Regions from separate parts of the Nonomuraea sp. NPDC005692 genome, predicted to be linked through region 4. Evidence: riboswitches for the same ligand, from Rfam matches in the RefSeq annotation. Region 4 holds a riboswitch; each other region holds the start of a gene.
What was found. A riboswitch is a leader RNA that binds a small molecule or an ion and turns the genes downstream of it on or off. The one in region 4 is predicted to bind cyclic di-AMP.
Positions count from the first base shown of each region.

Region 1: another riboswitch for cyclic di-AMP. It lies ahead of ABZ459_RS22465 (C40 family peptidase); the one in region 4 lies ahead of ABZ459_RS12455 (CHAP domain-containing protein).
Region 2: another riboswitch for cyclic di-AMP. It lies ahead of ABZ459_RS08885 (C40 family peptidase); the one in region 4 lies ahead of ABZ459_RS12455 (CHAP domain-containing protein).
Region 3: another riboswitch for cyclic di-AMP. It lies ahead of ABZ459_RS36850 (hypothetical protein); the one in region 4 lies ahead of ABZ459_RS12455 (CHAP domain-containing protein).

Region 1 covers NZ_JBEXYU010000010.1:144,590-149,637, reverse strand. Annotated here, with positions in the region: gene ABZ459_RS22470 (NAD(P)-dependent alcohol dehydrogenase) at 75-1,067, shown strand; gene ABZ459_RS22465 (C40 family peptidase) at 1,051-1,614, opposite strand; cyclic di-AMP (ydaO/yuaA leader) riboswitch at 1,645-1,805, opposite strand; gene ABZ459_RS22460 (3-isopropylmalate dehydrogenase) at 1,905-2,951, shown strand; gene ABZ459_RS22455 (branched-chain amino acid aminotransferase) at 3,150-4,247, shown strand; gene ABZ459_RS22450 (Uma2 family endonuclease) at 4,269-4,820, opposite strand; gene ABZ459_RS22445 (O-methyltransferase) at 4,892-5,048, opposite strand, start outside.
Region 2 covers NZ_JBEXYU010000003.1:134,152-139,199, reverse strand. Annotated here, with positions in the region: gene ABZ459_RS08895 (M48 family metalloprotease) at 1-1,227, opposite strand, end outside; gene ABZ459_RS08890 (hypothetical protein) at 1,239-2,072, opposite strand; gene ABZ459_RS08885 (C40 family peptidase) at 2,226-2,708, opposite strand; cyclic di-AMP (ydaO/yuaA leader) riboswitch at 2,839-3,002, opposite strand; gene ABZ459_RS08880 (NlpC/P60 family protein) at 3,365-4,291, opposite strand; gene ABZ459_RS08875 (NYN domain-containing protein) at 4,424-5,048, opposite strand, start outside.
Region 3 covers NZ_JBEXYU010000025.1:12,357-17,404, reverse strand. Annotated here, with positions in the region: gene ABZ459_RS36860 (amidohydrolase family protein) at 1-98, opposite strand, end outside; gene sigJ (RNA polymerase sigma factor SigJ) at 249-1,157, shown strand; gene ABZ459_RS36850 (hypothetical protein) at 1,172-2,137, opposite strand; cyclic di-AMP (ydaO/yuaA leader) riboswitch at 2,143-2,281, opposite strand; gene galT (galactose-1-phosphate uridylyltransferase) at 2,350-3,420, opposite strand; gene ABZ459_RS36840 (DeoR/GlpR family DNA-binding transcription regulator) at 3,417-4,196, opposite strand; gene ABZ459_RS36835 (TrpB-like pyridoxal phosphate-dependent enzyme) at 4,451-5,048, opposite strand, start outside.
Region 4 covers NZ_JBEXYU010000004.1:395,936-400,983, forward strand. Annotated here, with positions in the region: gene ABZ459_RS12435 (GNAT family N-acetyltransferase) at 1-20, opposite strand, end outside; gene ABZ459_RS12440 (MFS transporter) at 121-1,533, opposite strand; gene ABZ459_RS12445 (TetR/AcrR family transcriptional regulator) at 1,624-2,226, shown strand; gene ABZ459_RS12450 (hypothetical protein) at 2,302-2,739, opposite strand; cyclic di-AMP (ydaO/yuaA leader) riboswitch at 3,455-3,608, shown strand; gene ABZ459_RS12455 (CHAP domain-containing protein) at 3,622-4,290, shown strand.

The DNA of each region.
Region 1 (5,048 bases), on a different contig from region 4:
CCTTTCGACCGTTGAGCGTCCGTGCAGGTCACGCCCACACTGACGGCACATCAGCGGCACGAGGGAGAAAAACGATGAAGGCGTACGTCCTGCGCTCGTTCGGCTCGCCCGACCAGCTCGTCCTGACCGACGTCGAGCGGCCCGTGCCGCGCGACGACGAGGTGCTGGTGCGGGTGCGGGCCACGTCCGTGCAGCCCTACGACTGGCACTTCATGCGGGGAGAGCCGTACCTGGCCCGGGTCATGGGCGGCGGGGTCGGGCTGCGCCGGCCCAGCATCGCCGTCCTCGGGGCCGACGTGGCGGGGGAGGTGGAGGCGGCCGGCAAGGACGTCACGCTGTTCCGTCCCGGCGACGAGGTGTACGCGATGTCGCTGGGGGGCGGCTTCGGCGAGTACGTCTGCCTGCGGCAGGGCGAGGTGGCGCCCAAGCCGGCGGGCCTGTCGTTCGAGCAGGCGGCGGCGGTGCCGATGGCGGCCAACACCGCGCTGATCGCGCTGCGCGACGAGGGACGCGTCCAGCCGGGCCAGAAGGTACTGGTCAACGGCGCGTCCGGCGGCGTGGGCACGTTCGCCGTGCAGCTCGCCAAGGCGCTGGGGGCGCAGGTCACGGGCGTGTGCAGCGGGCGCAACGCGGACCTGGTCCGCTCGCTCGGCGCGGACGACGTCATCGACCACACCAAGGAGGACTTCGCGGCGTCGGGGCGGCGCTTCGACCTCCTGCTCGACGTGGCGGGCGGTCGCCGGCTGGCGGACTGCCGCCGCGTGCTGACCAGGAAGGGCACGTACGTGCTGGTCGGCGGGCCGGCCGGCCGCTGGGTGCAGCCGGCCGGCCACATGTTCGCCGCGCTCGCGTCGGGGCCCTTCGTCCCGCAGCGGATCGTCAGGGCGGACGTGGTCCGCTGCGGGAGCAACAGGGCGAACCTGCTGACGTTGACCAGGCTGATCGAGCAGGGCGCGGTCACCCCGGTCATCGACAGGACCTTCCCGTTCGGCGAGCTCCCGGCGGCCGTCCGCTACCAGGAGGAGGGGCACGCCCCGGGGAAGGTCGTCGTCACAGGGTCGCGGTGAGCATGGCGGGGGCGGGGGCCTTCTGGAGCTGCTTGTAGTCGGCCCAGCGCTTGACGCCCTTGGGGTCGGGGCGTACCGCGCCGACGAAGGCCTGCCTGCGCCACTGCGACAGGCGTTCCTCCTTCACCACGTCGCCGGTGTGGGGGGAGTGGACCATATAGCCGGGCTTGGAGATCATGCCGACGTGGCCCAGGCCGCTGAAGAACACCAGGTCGCCTGGTTCGAGGTCCTTCCAGGCGATCTTCCTGGAGAAGGCGCCGTACTGCTCCGCGGCGGTTCTGGGGAGCTCGATGCCGGCGTCTTCGTAGGCCCGGAGCATGAGGCCCGAGCAGTCGTAGCCCCGTTCGCTGGCGCCACCCCACACGTACGGGGTGCCGCGCTTGTCCATGGCGTATTCGAGGGCGACCTTCCAGGCCGGTTTCGGCACGTGCCGTTCCTGGACCTGTTTCACCTGGGGGCCGGTGAGGGTGACGGAGGGGGCGGGGGCGGCCGGAGCGGCGGGAGCCGCGGGGGCGGCAGGCGCGAGACCTGCGGCGCCCGCTGCCACCGCCAAAAAGATGGCGATGCTAGACAGGGGACTGTCCTTCCACGTGGCCGACCGGGTTAGCTGACGGGCTCGGGCCTGGAAGTAGCCCTACGGCGGTGCTCCTCGGGGGGAGGCGCGGCCGATTCGCCCCGGGGGGAAAGGTGGGTCCCCGGCTCCACGCAGCGGCTGCGTGGATTAGGCTCGTCGGACTCTAACGAAACGGTCAAAAGGTCGCAATCCCCCCAAAACGGATTGTCCGGTTGTTGAGATGATGTGTTCGTCAGCCGAGACGAGCCGGTAAGGTACCGCCCATGGAGTCGCGTAACATCCGCCTGGCCGTCATCCCCGGGGATGGCATCGGCGCCGAGGTCGTAGCCGAAGGGCTCAAGGTCCTGGAGGCCGTGGGCACGAAGATCGAGCCCACCCACTACGACCTGGGCGCAGCCCGCTACCACCGCACGGGCGAGACACTGCCCGACGCGGTGCTCGAAGAGCTGCGCGGCTATGACGCGATCCTGCTCGGCGCCGTGGGCGACCCCAGCGTGCCGCCCGGCATCCTGGAGCGCGACCTGCTGCTCAAGCTCCGGTTCGAGTTCGACCACTACGTCAACCTGCGGCCGGTCAAGCTGTTCCCCGGCGTCGAGACCGCGCTGGCCGGCGCCTCGGCCGAGCACATCGACATGGTCGTCGTCCGCGAGGGCACCGAGGGCCTCTACGCGGGCACCGGCGGCGTCATGCGCCGCGGCACGCCGCACGAGATCGCCACCCAGGAGTCGCTGAACACCGCCCACGGCGTCGAGCGCGTCGTGCGTTACGCCTTCCAGAAGGCTCAGTCGCGGCCCCGCAAGAAGCTCACGCTCGTCCACAAGACGAACGTGCTCACCTACGCCGGCGACCTCTGGCAGCGCACGGTCAACCGCGTGGCCGCCGAGTTCCCCGACGTCACCACCGACTACAGCCACATCGACGCGGCCTCGATGTTCTTCGTCACCCAGCCCGAGCGCTTCGACGTGATCGTCACCGACAACCTGTTCGGCGACATCATCACCGACCTCGGCGCCGCGATCACCGGCGGCATCGGCCTGGCGGCCAGCGGCAACATCAACCCCGAGCGCACCTCGCCGAGCATGTTCGAGCCGGTGCACGGCAGCGCGCCCGACATCGCCGGTCAGGGCAAGGCCGACCCGACCGCCACCATCCTGTCCGTCGGCATGCTCCTCGACCACCTCGGCCTGCACGCCGAGGCCGCCAAGGTCGAGCAGGCCGTGGCCGCCGACATCGCCGAGCGGGTGACCGGCCGCGCCGGCCGCACGACCAGCGAGATCGGCGACGACATCGCCGCGCGAGTAGCCGGCTAGGACCGCCTAGCCCCGCACGCGCCTGGCGGTCCGGACGAGGACTGCCAGGCGCTTTTTGCGTTCACCGGATCGAACCACCCCCAACTGCCTCTTGCTATCCCAAATCGCGAGACACTAGGAAGTACGAATACTGCTCGCGGGCAGTAGCTACCAGAATCAGCTTGAAGTCGCAGATTCGTAGAGAGAAGGACCGCCGTCATGACCATCGCTCAGAAGCTCAGCTTCGACGTGCAGCATTCCGACCACGCTCGCACCGCGGCCGAGCGGGAGCAGGTACTGGCGAACCCCGGGTTCGGGCAGGTCTTCACCGACCACATGATCTCGATCGACTACACCGACGGCGAGGGATGGCACGACGCCAGGCTCATGCCGTACGGGCCGCTCTCGCTCGACCCCGCGACCTCGGTCTTCCACTATGCGCAGGAGCTGTTCGAGGGCCTGAAGGCGTACCGGCAGATCTCCGGCTCGATCGCGACCTTCCGTCCGTACGCGAACGCCGCCCGCTTCAACCGCTCGGCCGAGCGCATGGCCATGCCCGAGCTGCCGGAGGAGGCGTTCGTGGAGTCGCTGGAGCTGCTGGTCTCGGCCGACAAGGAGTGGGTGCCCACCACCGAGGGCCACAGCCTCTACCTGCGCCCGTTCATGTTCGCCACGCAGGCCGGGCTCGGCGTCAACTACCCGTCGAAGACCTACAAGTACATGGTGATCGCCTCGCCGGCGGCCTCGTACTTCAGCGGCGGCATCAAGCCGGTCTCGGTCTGGCTGTCCACCGAGTACACGCGCGCCGCGCCCGGCGGCACCGGCTTCGCCAAGTGCGGCGGCAACTACGCCGCCGCCTTCGTCGCCCAGCGCCAGGCCGTCGACAACGGCTGCGACCAGGTCGTCTGGCTCGACGCCCACAAGCACGAGTACGTCGAGGAGATGGGCGGGATGAACCTGTTCTTCGTCTTCGGCAACAAGCTCGTCACCCCGGCGCTCACCGGCACCCTGCTGCCCGGCATCACCCGGGAGTCGATCCTGGAGATGGCCGGCGACCTCGGTCTGGAGACCGAGGAGCGGCTGATCTCGGTGGACGAGTGGGAGTCCGCCTGCGCCTCCGGCGAGCTGACCGAGGTGTTCGCGTGCGGCACCGCCGCCGTGGTCACGCCGGTGGGCTCGGTCAGGGGCGACGACCGCTCCTGGACCATCGCCGACGGCACCCCCGGCCCGGTGACGATGCGGGTGCGCGAGGAGCTCGTCGGCATCCAGTACGGCGCCCGTCCCGACACCCGCAACTGGATCCACAAGGTCGGCTAGAGCCGCGCGGACGGCCGGCGTTCAGGCGCCGGCCTCCGTCAGGGCCGCGGTGTCGACGTGGAGGTTCCACGGGTCGGGCAGGAACACCGGCTCGCCCAGGGAGACGACGTTCTCGCTGCGGTAGCGCCGCCCGCCCGGCCCGCCGAACAACGTCACCAGCTGCTGGAACGGGTCGATCACCAGGTAGAGCGGCACCCCGCCGCGCGCGTAACCGCCCGTCTTGACGAAGTGCACGTCGTACGTCGTGGCCACCGAGACGACGTCCACGAGCAGGATCGTCGAGGCGCCGTGGACGGCGTGCTCCTCGTGCAGCCGCGGCCGGCGCGGGACCACGGCCAGGTCGGGCACGTAGAGATCGTGGCCGGGGCCCAGGTAGACGGTGATGTTCGGCCAGATCTCCCAGCCCCGGACCGCCGCCGCGGCGGCGAGCTGGAACAACGTCCGGGACAGGATCGTGTTGTGCTGCCAGGTGCCCGGCTCGTTCACCACGATCCGGCCCTGGACCGTCTCGATGCGGAACTCGGGGAACAGTTCGCGCACGGTGCGGTAGCGCTCTTCCAGGGGCCTGACCATGCCGCCGTCCTCATGCTTTCCCGGGGGTCTCCAAAGGATCACTCAGAGTAACGGGAGCGGCGTCCCGTGATCTAGTGGTTCTTCCTGATCATCGTGATCCCGTCGGCGACCGGCAGCATGACCACGCTCACCCGCGGGTCCTCGATCACCAGGTCGTTGAACTCGCGGATCTGCACCGTCGTCGTCTCCGAGCGCGCCGGATCGGCGACGTGCCCGCTGCGCAGCGTG
Region 2 (5,048 bases), on a different contig from region 4:
GTCGTTGAACAGCGGCTCGAACACCACCGGGTAGACGTACGACACCCCCAGGGTGAGCGCGAACGCGCCCACGGCGGCCGGGATCCACCAGCGGCGCACCTTGCGCGCCAGCGCCACGAGGGCGAGCAGCATGACGGCCATCAGCAGCACGCTGACGCCGGTGTTCTTGAGCCGGTCGGCGGTCCAGCCCGCCCAGTCCTGGGTGGACAGACCGTAGTCGCGCAGGATCGTCTCGAACCACATGCCGAGCGGCCACCTCAGCACCTCGGTGATCGCGGTGAGCACCACCACGCCGAGGACCACCCGCACCCACCACGGGCCCCTGAGCACGCCCAGCACCTTGGCCGCGAACGGCGTCAGGACCAGCAGCCCGGCGAACAGGAGCGTGAGGCCGAGCGAGATGTAGCCGGGCAGGGTGGTGGCCGCGTCGAACGCCTGCGCCCTGGCGATCTGGGCGGCGCTGAAGTCGCGGGCGGGGTCGGGGGCGACGGCGGGCGCGCCCGCCGCCAGGACCCGCCAGGGGGTGGTGAACGCGGCCACGGCCAGGATCACGCCGCCGACCAGGGCGAGGGCGGCGCCGGCCGCGCGCCTGGAGCGGGATTCCGCGCGTTGCCGTTCCCGGGCGATCAGGTGCTCCGCCGTTCCCGTCAGCTTGCCGGGCCGGGGACGGGGCTCGGCGTCGTCGGCGTTCTCGGCGGCGGGGGCGTTCTCGGTGTCCTCGGCGAGGGGGGTGGTGGGGTCGCCGTTGCGCTTGCCGCGGCCCTTGCCCTTGCCCCCGCCCTTGCCTCCGCCTTTGCCGCCCTTGCCCTTGCCGCGGCCTTTGCCGCCCTTGCCCGGGTCGTCCGTGTGCTCGTCGGGGTTCTCGGGGCCCTTCCCGGAGCCGTCCGAGCCCTCGGCGGCGGGGGCGCCGGCGCGGGTCGCGTGGGGGCGGTCGTCGGGGGTGGGGGGCTGGGGGTGACGGGGGTCCTCGGTGTCGGGGTCGGCGTCCGCGTCGGGGCGGGCGTCCGGGTCGTCCGGGTCGTCGGGGTGTCCCGGGGATTCCGGGGGCTCGTTCGTGCCGGACGGCTCCGGCGGTCCACCGTCGCCGGGCCGGTCACCGCCGTCGTCCCTGACGGCCACACCGCCGCCGTGCGCCGCCGCGACCGCCGTGCCGGGCTCGTCGGCCCCTCCGGCGACCGCTCCGGCGGGCTCGTCCCCTTCCCGGGGCGGGTCGTTCCGCTCGCTCATCTGCCTCCCCTTCACGCGAGCTGCTCTCGTACGTACTCGCGCCACCGTGCCGCCAGCGTCTCGGCGGTGAGCCCCACGGAGGCGAGCGCCTGATCGACGCCGGCCACGCGGGCATCACGGTAGAGCCGTACCAGGGTCCCGTCACCGAACCGGTCTGCGAGGAAGCGACACGCCATCCAGGCCTCCTGGTACGCCCGCGCGAGCCGTCCGGGATCGGCGGCCGTGGGGGCGAAAGCCGCAGGTCCGGGCAACTCGCTCGGCAGCCGGCCGGCCCGTACGTCGGCGGCGAGTTCGGCGGCGGCCGTCCCGACGGGGAGCCCGGCGTCGCGGTAGGCCACGTAGTCGGCGAACCCCTCGTAGAGCCAGACGGGCAGCCGGTCGGTGCCCGCGGCGACGTGGGTGAGCTCATGGGTGAGGACGACGTCGCGTCCCGTGGGGGTGAGCCGCGCGAAGGAGCCCGGCACGATGATCACCCTGGCGCCGTCGGCCACCGCGGCCAGCCCGTCCAGCGGGCCCGTGCCCGCCAGCCCGGCCGCCTCGGCGTCGGAGTCCGGCACGACGACCAGCGCGCGTACCGGCCGGCCGAGCACCGCGGACACCCGCCGTCCGGCGAGGTCCGCCCGGCGGGCGAGGTCGGCGAGCACGCCGGGGTCGGCGCGGTGCCCCACGACCACGGACCGCGCGCCGCGGGCCACCTGACCGCCGTCGCCCCACAACCCGCGCGCCCCGGCGGGCAGGACGGCGGCGGGCGGCGCGTCGGCGACCACGAGAACCGCCGTCGACAGCAGCAGCACCGAAAGGAGCAGACGCGGACTGCGGAGGGACGGACGCACCTGCGAGGACACGGCCCGATGCTAGTCGGCCCAGGACGCTCCCGGCCCCTTCACGAGGCCGGCCCCTTCGCCAGACCGGTCCCTTCAGGAGGCCGGTCCCTTCACGAAGCCGGGCATGCGACAGGCCCCGGCCCGGACCGGGGATGGTCCGGGCGGGGCCCGTTGTCACGCGCCGGGACGCACCGCGCCGACGAACGACGACTTCCGCCATCCGCCCAGTTTGTCGATGCGCACCCGTTCGCCGGTCCGCGGCGAATGGACCATCTTGCCGTGGCCGACATACATGCCGACGTGGCCCAGCCCGTTGAAGAACATCAGGTCGCCCGGCTTGAGATTGCGCCAGGAGACCTTGCGCTTGATGCGGGCGAACTGGCTGTTCGTCACGCGCGGGAGTCGCACTCCGGCCTTCTTCCAGGCGTACTGGACGAGTCCGGAGCAGTCGAACGCACCAGGGCCCGTGGCCCCGTACCGGTACGGGTCGCCGACCTGATGCTTGGCGACGGCGACGGCCCTGCGGGCCTTCGACGCCTGCCGCGCGGCCTTCGCCGACTTGGCGGACCTGGCGGTCTTCGCCGACTTGGCCGACTTCGCAGTGGCCGCCTTGGCGGTGCTGGACACCGCGGTGAGCCTGGCGGCCGATTCGCTCACCGTCTGCGCCCCGGCCGGCACGGCATGGAGAGCCGCACCTCCGGCCGTCACGGTCATCGTGAGTGCGACGCCCCTCAGGGCAAGACGGGACAGACGGGGGTTATGCAGGGAGGTAGACAGGATTTCTCCTTGTGTCTTCCACGAACGCCTACCGGGTTAGCTGACGGATTCGGGCCTGGAAGTCGCCCTACGGCGCGATGACGCGCCGATTCACCCCTGATCCCGGGGGATTACGGGATCTTTGGGTCCCCGGCTCCGTGCCTCCTGGCTGCACGGACTCGGCAGGTCGCCGCCCGATGGTTGTCTCTGCATAGGGATATCGGCGGCGACCGATGGATTTTCATCTGGTCCGCATCGGGGGTTCCGATGTCGATCCGCGGTGCGCATGGCTTGCTGACCGCGACGCCAGAAACTACGCGGACGGGTCAAGATTTGGCAAAGGGAGACACCGGCTGTAAAGATCAGATAAAGGTGGGAGTAAAGGGGGAAATCCCTGCTCGAGCAGCGAGTTCCGTTACCGCTTTGTGACCCTTCTCACACTTCGCGGCACACCCGATTGTCAGGACCCTTTCGCCCCGTTTGTCCCTTTCGCCTCAGGGGTCGCGGACAGCCCGAAGCCGCCCGCGATTCCGGTCGCCGGGCGGTCAGGGGGCGGGTCAGGGGCGGATGGCTCCGACCAGGGGGCGGCGGTAGTCGGCGAGGCGGACGACCTTCACGACGTCCCCCGTCTGCGGCGCGTGGACGATCTTGCCTCCGCCCGCGTAGATGCTGACGTGCCCGAGCCCCTCGCTGAAGATGAGGTCCCCCGGCTGGAGGTCCTTGATGTCCACCTTCCGGCCGGCGCCCCAGGCCCACTGCTGCCACGTCGTACGCGGCAGTGTGACACCGGCCGCGCGCCAGGCGGCCTGTGTCAGCCCTGAGCAGTCGTAGCCGCGCGGGCCCGTGCCCCCGTAGATGTACGGCTTGCCGACCTGGGCGAAGGCGAACTGCAGGACGGCGGCCGCGCTGCCCGAGGCGGGACCGGTGTACTTGATGCCGGTGCTGTTGGGGTTGCCCGGGTTGTAGGCCCCCAGCTTGTCCAGGAGCTTCTTCTGCTGGCCGACCAGCTTCAGCACCTCGGCCCGCTCCCGCTGGACGGCGTCCCGCTCCTTGTCGGCGTCGGCCAGCGCGGTCTCGGCGTTGTCGCGCTCGGCCTTGAGGCCCTTGTTCTCGCGGTCGAAGGCGGCCAGCTTCTCCAGCCGCTCGCGCGAGAGCTGCCCGGCCATGGCCAGCCCGGCCAGCAGGTTCTCGGGGTTGTCGACCCCGACCATGCCGGGCAGGGAGGTGACGTCCCCGCCCATCTTGTACGAGTCCACCGCCGCCCTGATGATCTCGGCCCGCAGGTCGGCGACCGTCTGCAGCTTGCGCTTGTAGCGGTCGTTCAGCGTGGTGTAGGCGTCCTTGGCCTTCTTGTAGTTCTCGGTCGCCGTGTTGTACCGGTCGACGACCTTGTCGGCCTTGTCGTTGAGCTTCTCGAGCTTGGCCTTGGCCTGTTTGAGAGTGGGCTTGGGATCAGCGAGCGCCGCACCCATCGGGACCGTCATCAGTCCGATCGCGAGACCCGCGGCCACCGTCACCCGGCCAAACCTCACAGCGTCGCCTCCCAGGGATTACACCTGGGGCGAAATAGTACAGAAGTGGCGGGTGGGGTCTCGCCAATAGTGCTAATTCGTAACTTATGCGCGGCCCAGCCGGCGCAGCAGCAGACCGGACGGAACCGGTCTGGCGCCCATGCGGCGGACGGACTCGGCCACCTCGCGGTCGGAGGAGACGACGGCGATGGCCCGGCCGGGCGGCTCGGCCCGGACGAGCTGGCGGATGAGGTCGTCGGCGATCTCCCCCGGCGCGCTGAACAGCACCCGCACGCCGCGCGGCGCCACCACCTGCACCGGCGCGTTGAGCTCGGCGCCGTCGAAGACCACCGTCACCTCGACCCGGGTCTGGGCGACCAGCCCGCCGAGGCCGGTCATCAGCCGGTTGCGCTGGTCGGCGAGGGTGAGCGTGCCGTAGCCGGTCTTCGTGACGTTGTAGCCGTCGATGATCAGATGGACCTGCGGCAGCGCCAGGAGCTGGTCGAGCAGCTGCGGGTCGTCGTCGGCCAGGGCCCGCGCGGGCACGCCGCGCACCCCCGGACGCTCGCCGGTGCTGGCCGCGACAGAGTCGGCGGGCCTGCTGATCGTGGTGGGCAGCGCCAGCTCCCTGCGCAGCCCGGCCGAGGCGTCCTGGAGGGCGTCGAGCAGCACCCTGACGCGGGCGTCCTCGATGCTGCGACCCTCGCGGGCGGCCCGGCGGGAGGCTTCG
Region 3 (5,048 bases), on a different contig from region 4:
CCGACAGCGGCGATGAGACCGTCCTCGATCACCACGTCGGCCGTCGCGATGGTGTGCTCGCCGTCGAACACCCTGACGTCGCGGATCAATGTACGCATCGAAGCTCTCCCTTGTGAGTCGTGACGCCACCACAGAGGGGCAAGCGGCCGGGAACTGTGACATGAGTGGCATAGATCACGCTTGATGCGGTCATGTCACAATCGCCGCGCGACGGGACTCTTCGGTTGCGACAGATGAGGAGGCACGCCATGACACCGACCCCGCGGCACCCGGCCGACGCCGCCACCGAGCAGTTCCTCGGCTACCGCGAACTGCTGTTCTCCGTGGTCTACAACATGCTCGGCAGCGTCGCCGACACCGAGGACGTACTGCAGGAGGTGTGGCTGGCCTGGTCGGCCCGGCACCGCAGGTCGGACGCCGGAACCGTGGAGAACGTCCGGGCCTATCTGGTGCGGATCGCGGTGAACCAGGCGCTGGCCCGGCGGGCGGACCTGAGCCGCCGCCAGGAGACCTATGTCGGCGCCTGGCTGCCGGAACCACTGGTCACGGCCTCGGACAACGCCGGAGGCGCCGCCGGGAGCGGGGAGTCGTTGTCGATGGCGGTGCTGGTCGTGCTGGAGACCCTGTCACCGCTGGAACGAGCGGTCTTCGTGCTGCACGAGGTGTTCGGCTTCAGCCATCCGGAGACGGCCGACATCCTCGGGCGTACGCCGGCAGCGGTCCGGCAGCTCGCGGCCCGTGCGCGCCGCCACGTCCATGCTCGCCGTCCTCGTCACCGGACCGAACCCGACGTCCACGCCGAGGTGACCGAACGGTTCGCCGCGGCCGCCCTCGGCGGCGACCTGCGCGCGCTGCTGGAGGTGCTGGCGCCGGACGTGACCCTGTGGACCGACGGCGGCGGCAAGGGACCCGCCACCAGCCTGCACCCGGTCCACGGCCGGGACCGGGTGGCCGCGCTGTTCATGTCCGTCGCCGCGACGCTGCCCCCGGGCGCGGTGGACCTCCGCTACCGGCGGGTGGCCGGCGACCCGTGCGCGCTCGTCTTCTCCGGTGACGGCCCGCTGGCCGTGGTCGTCGTCGACCTCACGCCCGAGGGCGACCGGATCGCCGCCGTCTACTCGGTCACCAACCCCGACAAGCTCACCGGCGTCCGCTGAGCCGCCGGACGCGGCTAGTTCATCGAGATGTGCACGTGGTCGTAGTGGTTCTCGGTGATGCTGCCGCGGTCGGACATCGAGCGCCAGCCCGAGCCCTGGTTGATGCGCTGCTTCCAGATCACGTACTTGACGCCCAGCTTGGCCTTGTTCTTCAGCGCCCAGTCGGCCAGGCGGTCGCCGAGGGCGTTGTTGACGGCGCTCGGCATGGTGCCGCCCGTGCTCATCATGAAGTCGCAGGCCCGGCCGAGCGGGTGCTCGCCGCTGGAGCCGGACCGGAAGCAGCCCACCTCGTACGGCAGCGAGAAGTTCTTCCGCACCTGCGCCCGCATCAGCTGGGTGCGCGGCGTGATGTTGTCCGAGCCGGACGGCAGCTCGGGCGCCCAGCTCCCGTCGGACTTCTTGCCCGGCCCGAACGGGACAAGGTCCTGGAGCTTCTTCTTGATGTCGTCGATGACGTCCTGGGCGTCGTCGCGCTGCTCGGCCACCTCCGCCGTGCCCGTCTTGAGCTCCGTCGCGAGCGCGGCGGCGGCCGTGGCGGCCTTCTTCTGGTCGTCGCGGGCCTTGGCCACGCTGTCGACGACCGCCTGCTGCTCGGCGGTGAGCTGTTCGAGCACGGCCGCGCCGCCGCCGTCCGGGGTCATCATGAACGCCGGCAGGGAGGTGTCGCCGTTCTGGTAGCGCAGCCGGGCGATCTCGGCGACCCGCTGCTCGGCCGTGGCCACCGCCTGCTCGGCGGCGGTGAGCCGCTGCTGGGCCGCGGTGGCGGCCTGCTGCGCCTTGGCCAGCTCGACGCGCTTGAGGTTGTACGTCTCGATCAGCTTGTCGACCTTGCGGTTGAGCTGCTTGAGCTGGGCCCGCAGCTGCGCCTCCGACGGCTTGGGCGCGGCCGAGACGGCGGCTGACGCGGCGGCCGGATGGACGAGCAGGGCGGTGGCGGTGATGAGACCGACGGCAAGACTCGCGGGGGACGAAGCCGCCACGTGGTTGTTCCTCTCCCTCTGCCGGCCGGGTTAGCTGACGGGTTCGGGCACGGGAGCAGTCCCTACCACTTGCGCGGATTCACCCCGGATGCGATGGGTCCCCGGCTCCCGGGCAACACGCCCGGGATTAGGCGTACAACGGCCGTTATGGCCGATGTCTAACGGGATATTAGTGGTAGATCACGAGTCATGCGACTTTAATGAGAAACCAATTAGTGATCAATCCGTGATCGCAACATGCGTGCCGCCTCCTCCGGCAGCACGTCGTTGACGAAGGCGCCCATGGCCGACTCCGAGCCCGCCAGGTACTTCAGCTTCCCTGGCGCCCGCCTGATGCTGAACAGCTCCAGGTGCAGGTAGGCCAGCTCGCGGCCGTACCGCACCGGCGCCTGGTGCCAGGCCGAGATGTACGGCATCGCCACCCCGAACAGCGCGTCGAGCGCGCGCAGCACCGAGGTGTACAGCGGTGCGAACGCGGCCCGCTCCTCCTCCGACAGCGCCGCCAGGTCGGGCACCTGCCGGTGCGGATACACGTGCACCTCGAACGGCCAGCGCGCGGCGGCCGGCACGAACGCCGTCCAGAGCTCGTTGGCGGCCACCACCCGGGTGCCGGCGGCCCGCTCGGCGGCCAGCACGTCGGCGAACAGGTTGCCGCCCGTGTGCCGCGAGGCGGCCCCGAGCTGGAGCTTGGTGCGCGGGGTCACGTAGGGGTAGGCGTAGATCTGCCCGTGCGGGTGGGGGAGCGTGATGCCGATCTCCTCACCCCTGTTCTCGAAGCAGAACACCTGCTCGACGCCCTCGATGCCGGACAGCTCGGCCGTCCGGTCGGCCCACGCCTCCATGACCAGCCTGACCTGGGCGTTGGAGAGCCTGGAGAAGGAGGAGGAGTGGTCGGAGGTGAAACAGACCACCTCACACCGCCCGACACCCGGTCGCACCTCACTCAGGCCGCCGACATCCCCATAAGTCCCAAAATTTCCGGAGAAAGAGGGGAAGCGGTTCTCGAACACCACCACGTCATAGTCGTGGGCCGGGATCTCCGACGCCCGCGTGTCGGACGACGGGCACAACGGGCACTCGTCGGCCGGCGGCAGGAACGTCCGCGTCTGCCGGTGGCCGGCGATCGCGATCCACTCCTCGGTCAGCGGGTCGTAGCGCAGCTCGGAGGCCACCGGCCGCGGGTCGAGCGGCCGCCGGTCGATCGCGCTCCGGTCGGCGTCGTCGCGCCGGTCGAAGTAGATCAGCTCTCGGCCGTCTGCCAGGTGGGTGATGGTGCGCTTCAAGGCGTGCCCTCCGCGATGATCAGTTCTCCGGCCCGTTCGGCCAGCTCGGTGCGTGCTTCCTCGGGCAGCCCCGCGTCGCTGATGACCACGTCGGCCTCGGTCAGCTCGGCGATCGTGCTGATGCCGACCGTGTTCCATTTGGTGTGGTCGGCGGGGACCACCAGCCGGTGCGCCGCGGCCACCAGCTCCCTGTCGGTCTCGGACTCCAGCAGGTTGGGCGTGGTGAACCCGGCGCGCAGGCTCATGCCGTGCACCCCGAGGAAGAGCGTGTCCACGTGCAGGCGGCGGATCGCCGCCACCGCCACGGGGCCGACGAGCGCGTCGGAGGGCGTGCGCACGCCGCCGGTCAGCACGACCGTGCGGTCGGCGCGCGGGTTGCGGTGGAAGACCTCGGCGACGGGGATCGAGTTGGTGATCACGGTCAGCTCGGGCACCGTGACCAGGTGGTGGGCCAGCGCCCACGTGGTGGTGCCGGCGGAGAGCGCCACGGCGGTGCCCGGCCGTACGAGGGTGGCCGCGTGCCGCGCGATGGCTTCCTTCTCCTGCTGCTGGCGGGCGGACTTGGCGGTGAAGCCCGGCTCCTCGGTCGAGCCAGGGCCAAGGGCCGTCGCGCCGCCGTGGACCTTCTCCAGCAGCCCGCGCTCGGCCAGCACCTCAAGATCACGGCGTATCGTCATGTCGGAGACGCCGAGCTCGCGCACGAGGTCGGCCACCCGGACGCCGCCGCTGCTGCGCACGCGTTCCAGGATCGTCTGCTGACGCTGCTGTGCGAGCACGCCCACCCCTTCCAACAGATTCCACCAAATTATGACACGAGTTTGTTGAGGAATGTTAGGTCACGGCGTATCGCTTGTGCGACGCGCGGGCAGGGGAGACCTTGTAGGTCACGATCCCGACCGTCGGAGGTGAGCCCATGGCGAAACGTGCACGCAAGGGCAGGGGGCGCAAGAAGAAGAAGGCGAACCACGGGAAGCGCCCGAACGCGAACTGAACACGGGTGGCCGCGATCCCGCGGCCACCCGTTGTCAGCTCAGCCGGGCAGCTCGGTGAGCGCCTGGTCGAGGCGTTCCTGCGGAAGTGTGTAGTCCTCCAGTTCGCCGGCCAGGTGGCGGTCGTAGGCGGTCAGGTCGAAGTGGCCGTGCCCGCACAGCGCGGTGAGGATCACCTTCTCCTCGCCGCTCTCCTTGCAGCGCAGCGCCTCGGCGATGGTCTCGGCCAGCGCGTGCGTGGGCTCGGGGGCCGGGACGATGCCCTCGGTACGCGCGAAGCGCACGCCCGCCTCGAAGCACTCGCTCTGGGTACGGGTCACCGCCTCGAACAGCCCCAGCTCGTACATGTGGGACAGCAGCGGCGCCATGCCGTGGTAGCGCAGCCCGCCGGCATGGATCGGGTCGGGGACGAAGGAGTGCCCGAGGGTGTGCATCTTGAGCAGCGGAGTCAGCCCGGCGGTGTCGCCGAAGTCGTAGGCGTACACGCCGCGGGTGAACGAGGGGCAGGCGGCCGGCTCGACGGCCCTGAACCGAGTGCCGATCCGTCCGGCCAGCTTCTCGCGCAGGAAGGGGAAGGCGAGGCCGGCGAAGTTGGAGCCGCCGCCGGTGCAGCCGATGACCAGGTCCGGCAGCTCGGGC
Region 4 (5,048 bases):
CCGCGGATGAGGTCGTGCACGACGGCGGCGTCTTCGGGCGTGCGTCGTGGGTGGGGGAGTTGCCGGCGTCGCAGGCGTGTTGCGGAGCCGCCGTAGCGCCGGCAGCCAGGCGGTTCCCGCTCACTGGGAGCCGGCTTGCACCGTAGGTGACGGGCGGCCGGGCGTTACCGACGCTGCGACGACCGCGCCGACCGCTGAGGCGATCGCGGCCACGGTGAATCCGCTGGTGAAGCCGTTCAACGTGGTCCCGGCCAGGCTCGCGGCCGCGACGCTTGAGATGACGGCGGCTCCGATGGATGCGCCGAACTCGTGGAAGGTGCTCACGATGCCGGAGGCGATCCCGGCCTCGTGGGGCGCCACTTGACCGAGCGCGGTCGCCGAGGCGATGACGAACATCGCGCCGGTGCCCGCCGCCGCGACGGCCACGCCCGCCACGACGCTGACGACGTTCGTCGAGAAGGCCGGTACGGCCATGCCGATCGCCGCGACCGCCAGGCCCGCGACGGCCAGGGCGCGCCCGCCCCACCGGCCGAGCAGGCGTCCGGTCAGGTTGGCGCCGAGCATCGTCGCCAGCACGACCGGCAGGAACAGCAGCCCGGCCTGCAGCGCGCCGTAGCCCAGAGCGTGCTGGAAGTAGAAGGTTCCAAGGAAGAACACCGCGATCATCAGTGCCGTGGCCATCAGGATGAGGAAGGCCCCGACCGCCACGGGGCGCCGGGCGAGCAGTCGCACGTCCATCAGGGGCGAGCGCGCCCGCCTCTGCCACAGCACGAACAGCACGTAGCCCACGGCAGCCGCGAGCACGAGCCACCCGGTGAGGGAGCTGAGCCACCCCCGCTCGCCGGCGGCGATGAGGGCGTAGATCAACGACGCGCTGGCGGACGTCACTAAGATCGCACCAAGTAGGTCGAGCCGGGGCCGGGAAGCGGGCGAAGGCGTACGCGCCGGGAGGAGTGCGGCGAGGACCACAGCGATCACCAGGCCGATGGGCACGTTGACGTGGAACACCCACGACCATCCGGGACCGGCGGTGAGCAGGCCGCCGAGGAGAACGCCGAGCGCGGCACCGCCGCCGCCGAGCGCGGACCAGACGCCCAGGGCCTTGTTCCGCTCCTCTCCGTCGAACAGGGCGACCACCAGCGACAGCGCCGCGGGCGACAGCAGCGCGGCCCCGACGCCCTGGGCCACACGACCGGCGAGCAGCATGCCCGCCGACCCGGACAACCCTGCGACCAGCGATGCGACGGTGAACAGCAACAGGCCGGTGATCACGATCCGCTTGGCGCCCAGCAGGTCCGTGATGCGGCCGCCGAGCAGCATGAGGCCGCCGAAGGTGAGCGTGTAGGCGCTGACCGTCCAGGTCAGGGCCTCGCGACTGAGGGCGAGGTCCGTCTCCATGTGAGGCAGCGCTATGGCGACGACGGTGACGTCGAGGATCAGCATGAGCTGGGCCACGCCGAGGAAGCCGAGGATGCGCCACCGGGCTGGGAGCGGCTCGTGGAGCACTGCCTGCTGCACTGCGGGTTGGGTCATCAAATCCTCCAGCGGATATCTCGTATGTCCATATACGAGTTCTGCTGGTCACTATAAGCCGTATATGGACATACGAGATAGGCTGGGGGCATGGCTGCACCTCCTGCCCGCTCCAGGCGCCGTGTCGACGCCGAGCGCAGCATCGCCCGCATCGTGTCCGCGGCCCGCGAACTGATGCGTTCGGACCCGCATGCGACCACCGATGACATCGCCCGGGCTGCCGGCGTCGGGCGGATGACCCTGTACGGACATTTCCGGACCCGGGCCGACCTCATCGAGGCGGCACTTGTCGAGGCGCTGCGAGACGGTGACGAGCTCCTGGCCTCCGTCGACCTGGCAGGCGACGCGCGCGAAGCCATGGGCCGCCTGCTGGCGTCCAGCTGGGAATTGGTGGCCGAATCAGCGGCCCTGCTGGCCGCGGCCGAAGGAGTCCTTCCCGCGGGGCGGATCCGGGACCTGCACGCTGAACCCGCCCAGCGCATGGCTGAACTCATCCACCGTGGCCAGGATCAAGGCGTCTTCCGTACCGACCTGCCCGCCACCTGGTTGGTCAGCCTCACCCACTACATCCTGCACGGCGCGGCGAACGAGGTGCGCCAAGGACGCCTGGCCCGTGACGATGCCGCAGACACGGTCACGAAGTCCATCCAATCGGCGCTGGCCGCCTGGGGTGGGAGCCCGGCTTCGGGGTGAGGCGGCGGACTCACTGCAGTTGGCGGTAGCGCAGTTGCTTGCCCGCGTCCGGGCGTCTGACCTCGTGGACGAGGTTCAGAGCAGTTGTGCTTGCACGAAGCCGGCGAGCAGAACAGTGAAGCCGCCGATTTCGCCCACGATGAGCGCCGTCATGAACGCCGTTGTGCCGCGGACGGGATGGCGGAACTGATTGTTGGTGTCCCGGCGCCAGCCGTGAAGGGCGTAGCTCACGATCGCCGCGACGAAGAACACCACGACGACTCCCGCCGCGACGAGATCAACTGCCGCCGGCCAGCCGCTCAGCTCGACGAAGACGGCGATCAGCAGGGTCGCGAACGAATACAGCAAGGCGGCACGATGCGCGATGTCCACATAGGGGTGAGCCCTGTGGTGCTCCGAGCGGATCATCTGCAGGCATTTCCATACGCCCAGCACCAGGGCCGCCATGAAGATCAGTCCTGCCAGCAGCAGTACGACGATGGTGTCGTCCCCCAGGGGCATGGCGCTACGCATGACGGGGCTCCGGGAAGAGGCCGGGGAGCGACGCTGACCCATCGTGAGAAACGGTGAGTCCGTCGCCGGAGGTGGCCGGTGTGACCGTTCTGGCCGACCGTGCTCTGTGCCGTTGGATGAGACGGACCGACAGGTGGCGGTCCTGACTCTCTGCCAGGAGAGGGAAGGCCGCATCGGCGAAGCGCTGCCCCTTCTGGTCGGAAGCTGCCTGCTGTGCCCGGTGTGCCACGCCGTCGGGGAGGTTCGTCCGATGCAGGTGCAGACGTACCCCCTGCGGATCCCCGAGCGAACCGACCGTTGCCGACGCTCGTCCCTCTCTCAGTGCTTCTCGCGGTACCACGTGCCCCTCTCCTTCCGATAACTTGAACATAGATGTTCGAGTTATCGGGGAGCCTGTCTGACTCGTCGCCGTGGGCGTGCCGGGAGTCCATCTCGTCTCGCCGGCCGTAACGCCCCTTGGGGCGCTCGTCTCTTGTCCGTTTCTCTCCGGCGCCTGACCTCGGGCGCGGTCAGACGGCGTGCCAAGGTAAAGAATTGGTGGGTAAAACGCCTGTCTGGTGGGCGTTTTCGAAGCGTTTCTCCCAAGTTGACTTGTACTGCTCTATGCCATTCACATACCTTCAATGTCAGTTACGACGTAGGCCCGGTGAGCATCCGCGCCACAGTACGTCCCGACCATTGCCGAGACCGCGTCTGATCTGCGTGAACACGTAGAACGGCGTGGCCGCCGAATCCGCTCAGAGAAGCACGCGGAACCGGGGACCCACATTCTGTTGGGGTGAATCGGTGCACCTCCCGCGAGGGCATCCGTAGGGCACTTCCACGCCCGAACCCGTCAGCTAACCCGGTAGGCGGAATGGAAGCAAGGAGCAATACCCCTTCATGACCATCAACGCCTTCACCCGTGTTCTGACGCCCGCCACTCTTTCCCGTCTCGCCCTCGGAGTGAGCGTCGCTGCCGGTGCGGTTCTGGCCGGAGCCCCAGTCTTCGCCGATCAGGCGTCCGGCGCGCGTTCCGACACCGTCGCCTCGCACAGCGTCGAGCAGAAGACCGCCGGGCAGGTGAGCGCGCAGTCGGTGCTGAAGATCGCCGAGTCGCAGGTCGGCGTGACCGAGAACGCCGCGGGCGGCGGCACTCCGTTCCACAGCTGGTACATGTCCTCGCCGCGGGCGAAGGAGACCGTGGCCCGCGACGGCGGGAGCCTGCAGTCCTACGCCAACGCTCCCTGGTGCGCGATGTTCGTCTCTTGGGTGGGTGAGAAGGCCGGTGCCCGGTCCACCGTCGGCTGGGACGCCTACACCGTGACCTATGCCAAGTGGTTCGAGGCCAACAAGCGCTGGGGGAGCGAGGCCAAGCCGGGCGCCGTCGTCTTCTACTCCTGGGACGACAAGTCCGTCGAGAGCATCGACCACGTGGGCCTGGTCAAGCAGGACAACGGCGACGGCACGATCACCGCGATCGAGGGCAACACCGGTAACGGCAAGGTTGAGCAGCGCATCCGACCCAAGTCCCAGGTCGTCGGGTACGGCTACCCGCAGTACAAGGCCTGACAGCAGGCCGAAGAGTCCTCTCCGCTGCGATGGTGAGGGCAACGGAAGTGGCGCAGGCGAGGTCCTGCGCCACTTTCGCGTATCGCGGGAGCAACGCTGTGAGACCGGCGCTCTCGTGTCGGCCCGGTTCATACTTCCGTGTCGGCCCGGTTCATACTTCGAAGCAGCGCAGTACGGCGGAGAGCGCTTCGGCGGCTCGCCGCACGTCCACGAACTCACGTACAAGCTGGCGAAGCCGGACCGCAGGATGTCGGCGGCCAGGCGTCGGCATGACTCCGTTGTCCGCCAGCGCGTCGACAATGGCCGAACCAGCCGGATGGCGGTAGGAGTCCGGGCTGCCGCCCAGGGCTGGATGTGGGGAGTGGCCAGGTCCAGAAGGTCGCCGCAGTGCTCTTGGGCCAGCTCGACGAACAGCGACGTCAGGTCGACGCTCTTCGCCCGCATCGCGTGGAGGTCGGCGCGCTTCCACACGTCGAGACTCGCCTCCAGAGCCGCGTACGCAGGTCACGAGCGGCGATGCCACAGGTGGCAGGGCATCGAGGCTCCTGTGAGAAGGGAAGCTCCAGGCTTCCGCTTTCCTGATCAATCGAATGACCCTGCCGCGTGCGAAGGCCGAGGAGTACACGAGCTGGTTCAAGGCTCTCCCGGATCCAGATCGTGTCGCTGCCGGCCCGGCGGCGTGCGCCGATGAGCGTTGGCGAGATCGGCTGGTCCAGCATGGCGGCGGCGGCCACGGCGTGGGCTGTGCTGGTGACGTC